DNA from 2 places in the Streptomyces sp. NPDC092370 genome. Region 1 is predicted to be linked to the other one. Evidence: riboswitches for the same ligand, from Rfam matches in the RefSeq annotation. Region 1 holds a riboswitch; the other holds the start of a gene.

Region 1 (4,486 bases):
GGCCGGGCCGCCGGTCCAGATCGGGCACTACGAGGACACGTTCCACCGGACCGACGGGACGTGGCTGCTCGCCTCACGAACCCTCCACCTCCCCTTCGGCGGACCCACCCCACGCCCGAACGTGCCTGCGTCATAAGGCCCTTGACGTCCTGGGCGCCCCCTAGGATGGTCGGACGCAACGCACGCACCGGGAGAGATGCCCATGGGCACCGAAGAGGCCGCACGCACATCGACCGGCGGCGAGGCCCTGGAGGGCGGGTGCGCCGGGCCCATGGTGCCGCGGCTGGCGCTGGGCGCCCGGCTGCGCGGGCTGCGGCAGGAGCGCGGCATCGACCGGGCGGACGCGGGCCACGTCATCCGCGCCTCCGCCTCCAAGATCAGCCGGATGGAGGCCGGCCGCCACGGCTTCAAACTGCGTGACGTCGCCGATCTGCTCACCCTCTACGGCGTCACGGACGAGGCCGAACGCGCCACCTTGCTGGCACTGGCCGAGCAGGCCAACACCCCGGCCTGGTGGCGGTCCTACAGCGATGTGGTGCCCGCCTGGACGCAGACCTGCCTGGGCGCCGAGCAGGCGGCGAGCCTCATCCGCTGCTTCCAGGTCCAGCGGGTCCCCGACCTGCTCCAGACCGCCGACTACGCGCGGGCGGCCGTCCGGCTCGCCCACCCGGACGCGGGTGCGGCACAGATCGATCGCCGGGTCGCGTTGCGGATGGCCCGCCAGCGGATCCTGCACCGGCAGCCGGCGACCCGGCTGTGGGCCGTGATCGACGAGGCGGCACTGCGCCGCCCGGTGGGCGGCATCCCCGTGATGCGCGCCCAGCTCAGGCATCTCATCGAGCTCTGCCGGCTGCCGCAGGTCACGATCCAGGTCCTGCCGTTCGCCGCCGGCGGCCATGCGGCGGAGGGCGGCCCGGTCACCATTCTGCGGCTGCCCGGCGGGCAGTTGCCCGACGTGGTCTGCCTGGAGCAGCTCACCACCGCCCTCCACCCCGACCGGCCGGCCGAGATCGAGCGCTACTGGGACGCCATGAACCGGCTGGTGGTCGAGGCCGAGTCGCCGGACGAGACTCCGACCGTCCTGCACCGCATCCTCCAGGAGACCTGAGGGTCAGCGCTTGAGGGCCACCCCGCCGTACTGGTGCACCTCCGCGGGCAGTCCCAGGGCCGCGGCGTCGGGTCGCCAGCGTGAGCACGACGCCACACCCGGTTCGAGCAGTTCCAGACCGTCGAAGTAGCGCTCGATCTGCTCGGGGTTGCGCAGGATGTACGGGATCGAACCGCCCTCGTTGTACTGCTGGATGGCCCGGACGTAGTCCTCGCTGGTGTCGGTGGAGTCGTACTGCACCAGGTAGCTGCCGGGAGGAAGGGCGTCCACCAGCCGGCGCACGATCGAGCGGGCCTCGTCGTGGTCCTCGATGTGGCCCAGGATGCCCATCAGCATGAGGGCGACGGGCCGGTCGAAGTCGAGGGTCTTCCCGGCTTCCCGGACGATCGTCTCCGGCTCACGCAGGTCCGCGTCGACGTAGTTGGTGACGCCTTCCGTCGTACTGGCCAGCAGGGCGCGGGCGTGGGCCAGCACCAGGGGGTCGTTGTCGACGTAGACGATCCGGCTCTCCGGGGCCACCCGCTGGGCGATCTGGTGGGTGTTGTCCACGTTGGGCAGCCCGGTGCCGACGTCCAGGAACTGGCGGATGCCCTCCTCGCCGGCCAGGTGGCGCACGGCCCGGGCGAGGAAGTAGCGGGCGGCGCGGGCCCCGGTCTCGATGCCGGGGAAGATCTCGCGGAACGCGTCACCGGCCACCCGGTCGACCTCGTAGTTGTCCCTGCCGCCCAGCCAGTAGTTCCAGATCCGGGCCGAGTGCGGAACCGAGGTGTCGATCTTGGGGAACGGCTCCTGCTGGGAGTTCTCCACCTGGTCGGTCATGGACGCTCCTGGCGTGTGAGGTCGGGGAACCCCACGTTAGCCGGTCTGCGCCCCGAAGAGGATCAACTCCTCGGCAGCGCCCAGGAGTTCGACCTCCATCCGGCTCACCGTCGGACCGCACCCCGCCTGCGCAGGACCTCGCCCGGGGCCGGTCGCGTCAGTGGCGACGGGCCGGCGAGGAGGGCGGCGAGCATGGCACAGGCGGGTGCGGAGAGGGCCCTGAAGCCACCCCGCCCACCCGGTACCCCACGGATACGGGGAGATCGGCCCCACCCACCGGACGCAACCGCCGCCCGGGACGAAGCCGCGCCCCCCACCGGCGCACCGGCCGGCACGAGACCGTGCCACCGCGCAGGCCGGCGTCCCCGGGCGTCCCCAGGCGCAGCCCACCGTGCGGCCCCGGCCCCCCGGCCCCCCGGCCCCCTCGGCCCGATTTCTACGTGCGGGTACAGTAAGCGGGTCGTCATCACACCGTACGGGGGGAAGCCGGTGCAATTCCGGCGCTGACCCGCAACCGTATACCGCCGCTCCGAGGCGGTGAGCCGGATCGCTTCGTACGGTTTCGTGACCGGCTCACGTGCCCGGCAGATCGCCGGTGCACGGCACCGTCGAGGTATACGGAGCCGAGCCGCCGGGGTGTCCCGTGCTGCCCGGCTCCCCCACAGGGAGAGGCCCCCGCCGATCATGAACGTCCGCCGCAGCGCCGCGGTCCTGGCCGCCGTCGCCGTGATCGGCGCCGCAACCCCGGCCGCCGCCGCCCCGTCCCCGTCGCCCTCCCAGGCGTTCCCCTCCGCCCTGTACGGCGACTCGGACCCGAAGTTCGACGGCGTCTGGCGCCAGTCGCTCGCGCTGCTCGCACAGGACACGGTGGGGGTGAAGCCGGCCGCGAAGTCCGTGCAGTGGCTGGTGCGCCAGCAGTGCGAGAACGGCTCCTTCGCCTCGTACCGGCCCGATCCCGCCACCGCGTGCGACGCCAAGACGATGCTGGACACCAATGCCACGTCGGCGGCGGTGCAGGCCCTCGCCGCGCTCGGCGGGCACGAGGAGGTCAGCCGCAAGGCCGTCGGCTGGCTGAAGTCCGTCCAGAACCAGGACGGCGGCTGGGGCTACGCGCCCGGCGGCGCCAGCGACACCAACTCGACGTCGATCGTCATCGGTGCCCTCGTCGCGGCGGGCGAGAAGCCGGACCAGGTCGAGAAGGGCGGCAAGTCGCCCTACGACGCCCTGCTGAAGCTCGCGCTGCCCTGCGGCGGGGACGGCGGCGGCGCGTTCGCGTTCCAGCCGGACAAGAAGGGCAAGCTCACCGCCAACGCCGACGCCACGGCGGCCGGTGTGCTCGGCGCGCTGGGCCAGGGCATGGTCGTCAAGCCGGGCGAGAAGTCCGAGGCGACCTGCGAGAAGGCCACCACGCCCGAGCAGGCGGCGGCGAACGGTGCGGGTTATCTCACCGCCGCCCTCGCCAAGGACGGCGACCACCTTTTGTCCGCCCTGGCGGGTGCCGAGCCCCAGCCCGACTTCGGCAACACCGCCGACGCGGTCGTCGCGCTCGCCGCTCGGGGCGACACCGGGCAGGCGGAGAAGTCCGTGCGGTGGCTGGAGAAGAAGTCCGCCTCCTGGGCCGCGCAGAGCGGTCCGGCCGCCTACGCCCAGCTGATCCTCGCCGCCCACGCGACCGGCACGAACCCGCGCGACTTCGGCGGCGCGGACCTCGTCAAGCAGCTGGGCGCGACGGGCCCGGCCCCGCAGGCCGCGGGGAAGACCAAGGCCGCGGACGACAAGGAGGACTCCGGCTCGGACTTCTTCGGGGTCTGGTGGTACGTCGGCGTCTGCCTGGTCGCCGGGATCGGCATCGGGTTCCTGTTCACCGGCCGCAAGAAGCAGCGGCAGCTGTGATCCGCCGGGCCGTTCTGCTCCTCCTGGCCTCGCTCCTGCTGTGTGCGGGCGCGGGCCAGGCCCAGGCCGCCGGGTACCGGTACTGGTCGTTCTGGGAGCGCGACGCGGGCCGCTGGGTCTACGCCACCCAGGGTCCGTCCCTGGCCCGCCCCTCCGACGGCGACGTCCAGGGCTTCCGCTTCGCGGTGAGCGAGGACTCCGCGAGTGCACTCCGGCCGCGCGGCACGGCCGACTTCGCGAGGATCTGCGCGAAGACGCCCGCGCAGGAGGGCCGGAAGCGGGTGGCCCTGGTCATCGACTTCGGCACACCGTCGGACGCCCCCGGGGACGAGATCCCGCCCTCCGCCCGCACGGCCTGCGCCCGGGTCTCCCCCGACGCGACGACGGCCCAGGCCCTGGCCTCGGTGGCCGAGCCGCTGCGCTACGACACCAACGCCCTGTTGTGTGCGATCTCGGGCTATCCGGAGAAGGGCTGCGGCGAACAGGTCTCCCGCAAGCAGCAGAAGCAGAGGCCCGCAGCGGGGAAGAACTCCCCGTCGGACGACGGGCCGTCCCTGGGCCTGGTCGGGGGCATCGCCCTGGTGGTGGTCCTGGGTGGTGCGGCGGTCCGGCAGGTACGACGGCGTGGGTAGCAGCACCCGGTGCCTGCACCGGCACCGGGCTCAA
Region 2 (4,486 bases), on a different contig from region 1:
AGCGCATGGGGCGCAGGGTGAGCTCGAAGCCGGGGTCGAGAAGGTTCTGGGTGCTCATTACTGGCAGGCCTCGCAGGACTCGGGGTTTTCCAGCGAGCAGGCGACCGCTTCGGGATCCGCGGTGGCCTGCACGGGGACGGTGGCCTGGGCGGCGCGGGCGATACGGGTCGCCGGGCGCGAGCGCAGGTAGTAGGTCGTCTTCAGCCCGGACTTCCAGGCGTAGGCGTACATCGAGGAGAGCTTGCCGATGGTCGGCGTCTCCAGGAAGAGGTTCAAGGACTGGGACTGGTCCAGGAACGGGGTCCTGGCCGCCGCCATGTCGATCAGGCCGCGCTGCGGGATCTCCCACGCCGTGCGGTAGAGGGCGCGGACGTCCTCGGGGATCCAGGCGAAGTCCTGCACCGAGCCGTTGGCCTCGCGCAGGGCCTCCCTGCTGCGGGCGTCCCACACGCCGAGCCGCTTCAGCTCGTCCACCAGGTAGGAGTTGACCTGGAGGAACTCACCCGACAGTGTCTCGCGCTTGAACAGGTTGGACACCTGCGGCTCGATGCACTCGTACACGCCCGCGATCGAGGCGATCGTGGCCGTGGGCGCGATGGCGAGGAGCAGGGAGTTGCGCATGCCGGTCGTCGCGATCCGCTCGCGCAGGGCCGCCCAGCGCTCGGGCCAGGCCAGCTCCACGTCGTAGTGGTCGGGATGCAGCACGCCCCGGGCCGTCCGGGTCTTCTCCCAGGCCGGCAGCGGGCCGCTCCGCTCCGCGAGGTCGGCCGAAGCCTCGTAGGCGGCGAGCATGATGCGCTCGGCGACGCGGGTGGACAGCGCCTTGGCCTCGGGCGAGTCGAAGGGCAGGCGCAGCTTGAAGAAGACGTCCTGCAGCCCCATCGCGCCCAGGCCGACCGGACGCCAGCGGGCGTTGGAGCGGCCCGCCTGCTCGGTCGGGTAGAAGTTGATGTCGACGACCCGGTCGAGGAAGGTCACGGCCGTGCGGACGGTCTCGTCCAGGCGCTCCCAGTCGAGGTCCCCGTCGCTCACGAAGGCGCCGAGGTTGACCGAGCCCAGGTTGCAGACCGCCGTCTCCCCGTCGTCGGTCACCTCCAGGATCTCCGTGCAGAGGTTGGAGGAGTGGATGACGTGGCCCGGCTCGGCCGTCTGGTTGGCGGTGCGGTTGGCGGCGTCCTTGAAGGTCATCCAGCCGTTGCCGGTCTGCGCGAGGGTACGCATCATCCGGCCGTACAGCTCGCGTGCCGGCAGCGTCTTCTTCGCCAGGCCCTTCGCCTCGGCCGCCCGGTACGCGGCGTCGAACTCCTCGCCCCACAGGTCGACCAGCTCGGGCACGTCCGAGGGGGAGAACAGCGACCACTGCGCGTCTGCGTTCACACGCCGCATGAACTCGTCCGGCACCCAGTGCGCGAGGTTCAGGTTGTGCGTACGGCGGGCGTCCTCGCCGGTGTTGTCGCGCAGCTCCAGGAACTCCTCGATGTCGCAGTGCCAGGTCTCCAGGTAGACGGCGGCGGCGCCCTTGCGGCGGCCTCCCTGGTTCACGGCGGCGACCGAGGCGTCGAGGGTCTTCAGGAACGGGACGATGCCGTTGGAGTGCCCGTTGGTGCCGCGGATCAGCGAACCGCGGGCGCGGATGCGGGAGTAGGCCAGTCCGATGCCGCCGGCGTGCTTCGACAACCGGGCCACCTGGTGGTAGCGGTCGTAGATGGAGTCCAGCTCGTCCTTGGGGGAGTCGAGGAGGTAGCAGGACGACATCTGCGGGTGCCGGGTGCCCGAGTTGAAGAGGGTGGGGGAGGAGGGGAGGTAGTCGAGGCGGCTCATGAGGGTGTAGAGCGCGGCGACCTCGTCCACCGAGCGGCTGGTGTCGTCCTCGGCCAGGCCGGCGGCGACGCGCAGCATGAAGTGCTGGGGCGTCTCGACGACCTTGCGGGTGATCGGGTGCCGGAGCAGGTAGCGGCTGTGCAGGGTGCGCAGGCCGAAGTAGCCGAAGCGGTCGTCGGCGCCCGTGTCGATGAGCGCGTCGAGCCGGGCGGCGTGCAGCCGCACGAACTCGGCGGTGCGGTCGGCGATGAGGCCCTCGCGGTGACCGACCGCGACGGAATCGCTGAAGGAGGTGACGCCCTGCGAGGCGGCCTCGTCGCGGATGCCGATGGTCAGCAACCGGGCGGCCAGCCGGGAGTAAGCGGGGTCCTCGGAGATCAGACCGGCCGCGGCCTCCGTCGCCAGCTCCCGCAACTCCGTCTCGTCCGCCCGGGCGGACCGGCCGCGCAGCGCGGCGGCGGCGACCCGGCCGGGGTCGGTGTCGGGGAGGTCGGCGGTCAGCTCGGTCAGGGTCCGCAGCAACGCGGCTCCGGGAGCGTCCTGCACTTCTTCGGCGGCTGAGACCGGTTCGGCTGGCGCGATGGTCACGTGGGGCTCTCCCTCGCTCGGCACGGGGCCTCGTCGAGGGCAGGGGGCAGCACACGAGCGCACACGGCGTCGCGTCCACCGGCCCATTCCACGAGGCCCGGACGTCAGGCACACCGGCCGGGTGGCCGGGTGCGCTGTCGGCAGGTCCTCGGACTGACTCCTGCGCACGAAACATGCACAAGTACACCGTTGCGGGACAGTTCCGGATTCGCACCGGATTCCCCTGCGGCGACAGCGAGCATGAGCATACATCTTGTGCCGGGCGCGCATGGCACCCCCAGATGTTGTGTCGCACTGGTTTCAGAGCGTCAACTGGTAGGTCGGCAGAGTGATGTCCCGGAGCCGCATGGGGACCGCGGGAACCGCGCACGACAGCGGGCCACCGTGACGGTCGGTCACGGTGGCCCGCTGCGGCTGGTGTGCGCTGTCTCGTGCCCCTGACGTCAGTGGGCCGAACCGGCGGTGGCGGGCGGGAGCTCCACCTGGACCCCGGGATCGCCCGCGTCCGCCGTGTAGTCCTCCGGCCTGGTCTCGTCGACGCCGTCGGGGGCCTTCACGGCCTTCAGGACGAAGGTCAGGACGACCGTGACGACGACGTTCAGGACGAACGCCGTGAGACCGATGTAGCCGATCTCCCCGATGCCGGGGATCTCCTTCGCGGAGCCGCCGAAGTGCTTCTGGGTCGGAGAGGCCACACCGTACGCGGCGACCGTGCCGTAGATCATGCCGACCGCCCAGCCCGCGAGCAGCGCCCAGCGGTGGAACCAGCGGGTGAACAGGCCGCCGACCAGGGCCGGGAAGGTCTGCAGGATCCAGATGCCGCCCAGGAGCTGGAAGTTGATGGCGACCGTCTTGTCCATGGTGAGGACGAAGGCCAGGGCGCCCACCTTCACCAGCAGGGAGACCAGCTTGGAGACCTTCGTCTCCTGCGCCGGTGTGGCGTCCGGCTTGATGAAGTCCTTGTAGATGTTGCGGGTGAAGAGGTTCGCGGCCGCGATGGACATGATGGCCGCGGGCACCAGCGCGCCGATGCCGATCGCCGCGAACGCCACGCCCGCGAACCAGTCCGGGAACATCGTCTCGAACAGCTGCGGAATGGCCAGCTGCCCGTTCTGCACCTTGATGCCGGCCGCGATCGCCATGAACCCGAGCAGCGCGAGCAGGCCCAGCATCAGGGAGTACAGCGGCAGGATCGTGGTGTTGCGGCGGATCACCTCACGGCTCTTCGAGGACAGCGTCGCCGTGATCGAGTGCGGGTACATGAAGAGGGCCAGGGCGGAGCCCAGCGCCAGTGTGGCGTACGTCCACTGGCCCGCCTCCGCCGGCACCAGCGCACCGCGCGGCGCGCCCGTGGCCGGGTTGGTCTGGCTGTAGGCTTCGCCGGCTTTGGCGAAGATGTCGTCGAAGCCGCCCAGCTTGATCGGGATGTAGATGATCGCCACCGCGATGACGATGTAGATCAGCGTGTCCTTCACGAACGCGATGAGCGCGGGGGCCCGCAGACCCGACGAGTACGTGTACGCCGCCAGCACGCCGAACGCGATCAGCAGGGGCAGGTCCTTGATGAACCAGTTGGTGTTCTCGCCGCCGCCGACACCCATCACGTCCAGCACGGCCTGGATGCCGACCAGCTGGAGCGCGATGTACGGCATCGTCGCCAGGATGCCGGTGAGCGCCACCGCCAGCGACAGGCCCTTCGAGCCGAAGCGGCCGCGCACGAAGTCGGACGTCGTGACGTACCCGTGCTTGTGGGAGACCGACCACAGGCGGGGGAGGAACGTGAAGATCAGCGGATACACGAGGATCGTGTACGGCACCGCGAAGAAGCCGGCCGCGCCCGCCGCGTAGATCGCGGCCGGGACGGCGACGAAGGTGTACGCCGTGTACAGGTCGCCGCCGAGCAGGAACCACGTGATCCAGGTGCCGAACGAGCGGCCGCCCAGGCCCCATTCGTCGAGGCTGTGCTCGTTCTCGGCCTTGCGCCAGCGCGCGGCCAGGAAGCCCATGACCGTCACGGCCAGGAAGAAGAAGATGAAGACGCCGAGTGCGACGCCGTTCACGCCGTCCTTCACTGCGC

The links. Region 1 has a riboswitch for cobalamin ahead of ACIQHQ_RS03545 (prenyltransferase/squalene oxidase repeat-containing protein). Riboswitches for the same ligand answer to the same signal wherever they lie in the genome.
Region 2: another riboswitch for cobalamin. It lies ahead of ACIQHQ_RS14980 (ribonucleoside-diphosphate reductase subunit alpha); the one in region 1 lies ahead of ACIQHQ_RS03545 (prenyltransferase/squalene oxidase repeat-containing protein).

The regions. Positions count from the first base shown of each region.
Region 1 is NZ_JBIVQO010000001.1:795,442-799,927, reverse strand. It holds gene ACIQHQ_RS03560 (nuclear transport factor 2 family protein) at 1-136, shown strand, start outside; gene ACIQHQ_RS03555 (helix-turn-helix domain-containing protein) at 203-1,108, shown strand; gene ACIQHQ_RS03550 (SAM-dependent methyltransferase) at 1,112-1,927, opposite strand; cobalamin riboswitch at 2,363-2,498, shown strand; gene ACIQHQ_RS03545 (prenyltransferase/squalene oxidase repeat-containing protein) at 2,612-3,820, shown strand; gene ACIQHQ_RS03540 (SCO2322 family protein) at 3,817-4,452, shown strand; gene ACIQHQ_RS03535 (energy-coupling factor transporter transmembrane component T) at 4,445-4,486, shown strand, end outside.
Region 2 is NZ_JBIVQO010000004.1:201,363-205,848, reverse strand. It holds gene ACIQHQ_RS14985 (ribonucleotide-diphosphate reductase subunit beta) at 1-58, opposite strand, end outside; gene ACIQHQ_RS14980 (ribonucleoside-diphosphate reductase subunit alpha) at 58-2,409, opposite strand; cobalamin riboswitch at 2,531-2,664, opposite strand; gene mctP (monocarboxylate uptake permease MctP) at 2,853-4,481, opposite strand; gene ACIQHQ_RS14970 (DUF3311 domain-containing protein) at 4,478-4,486, opposite strand, start outside.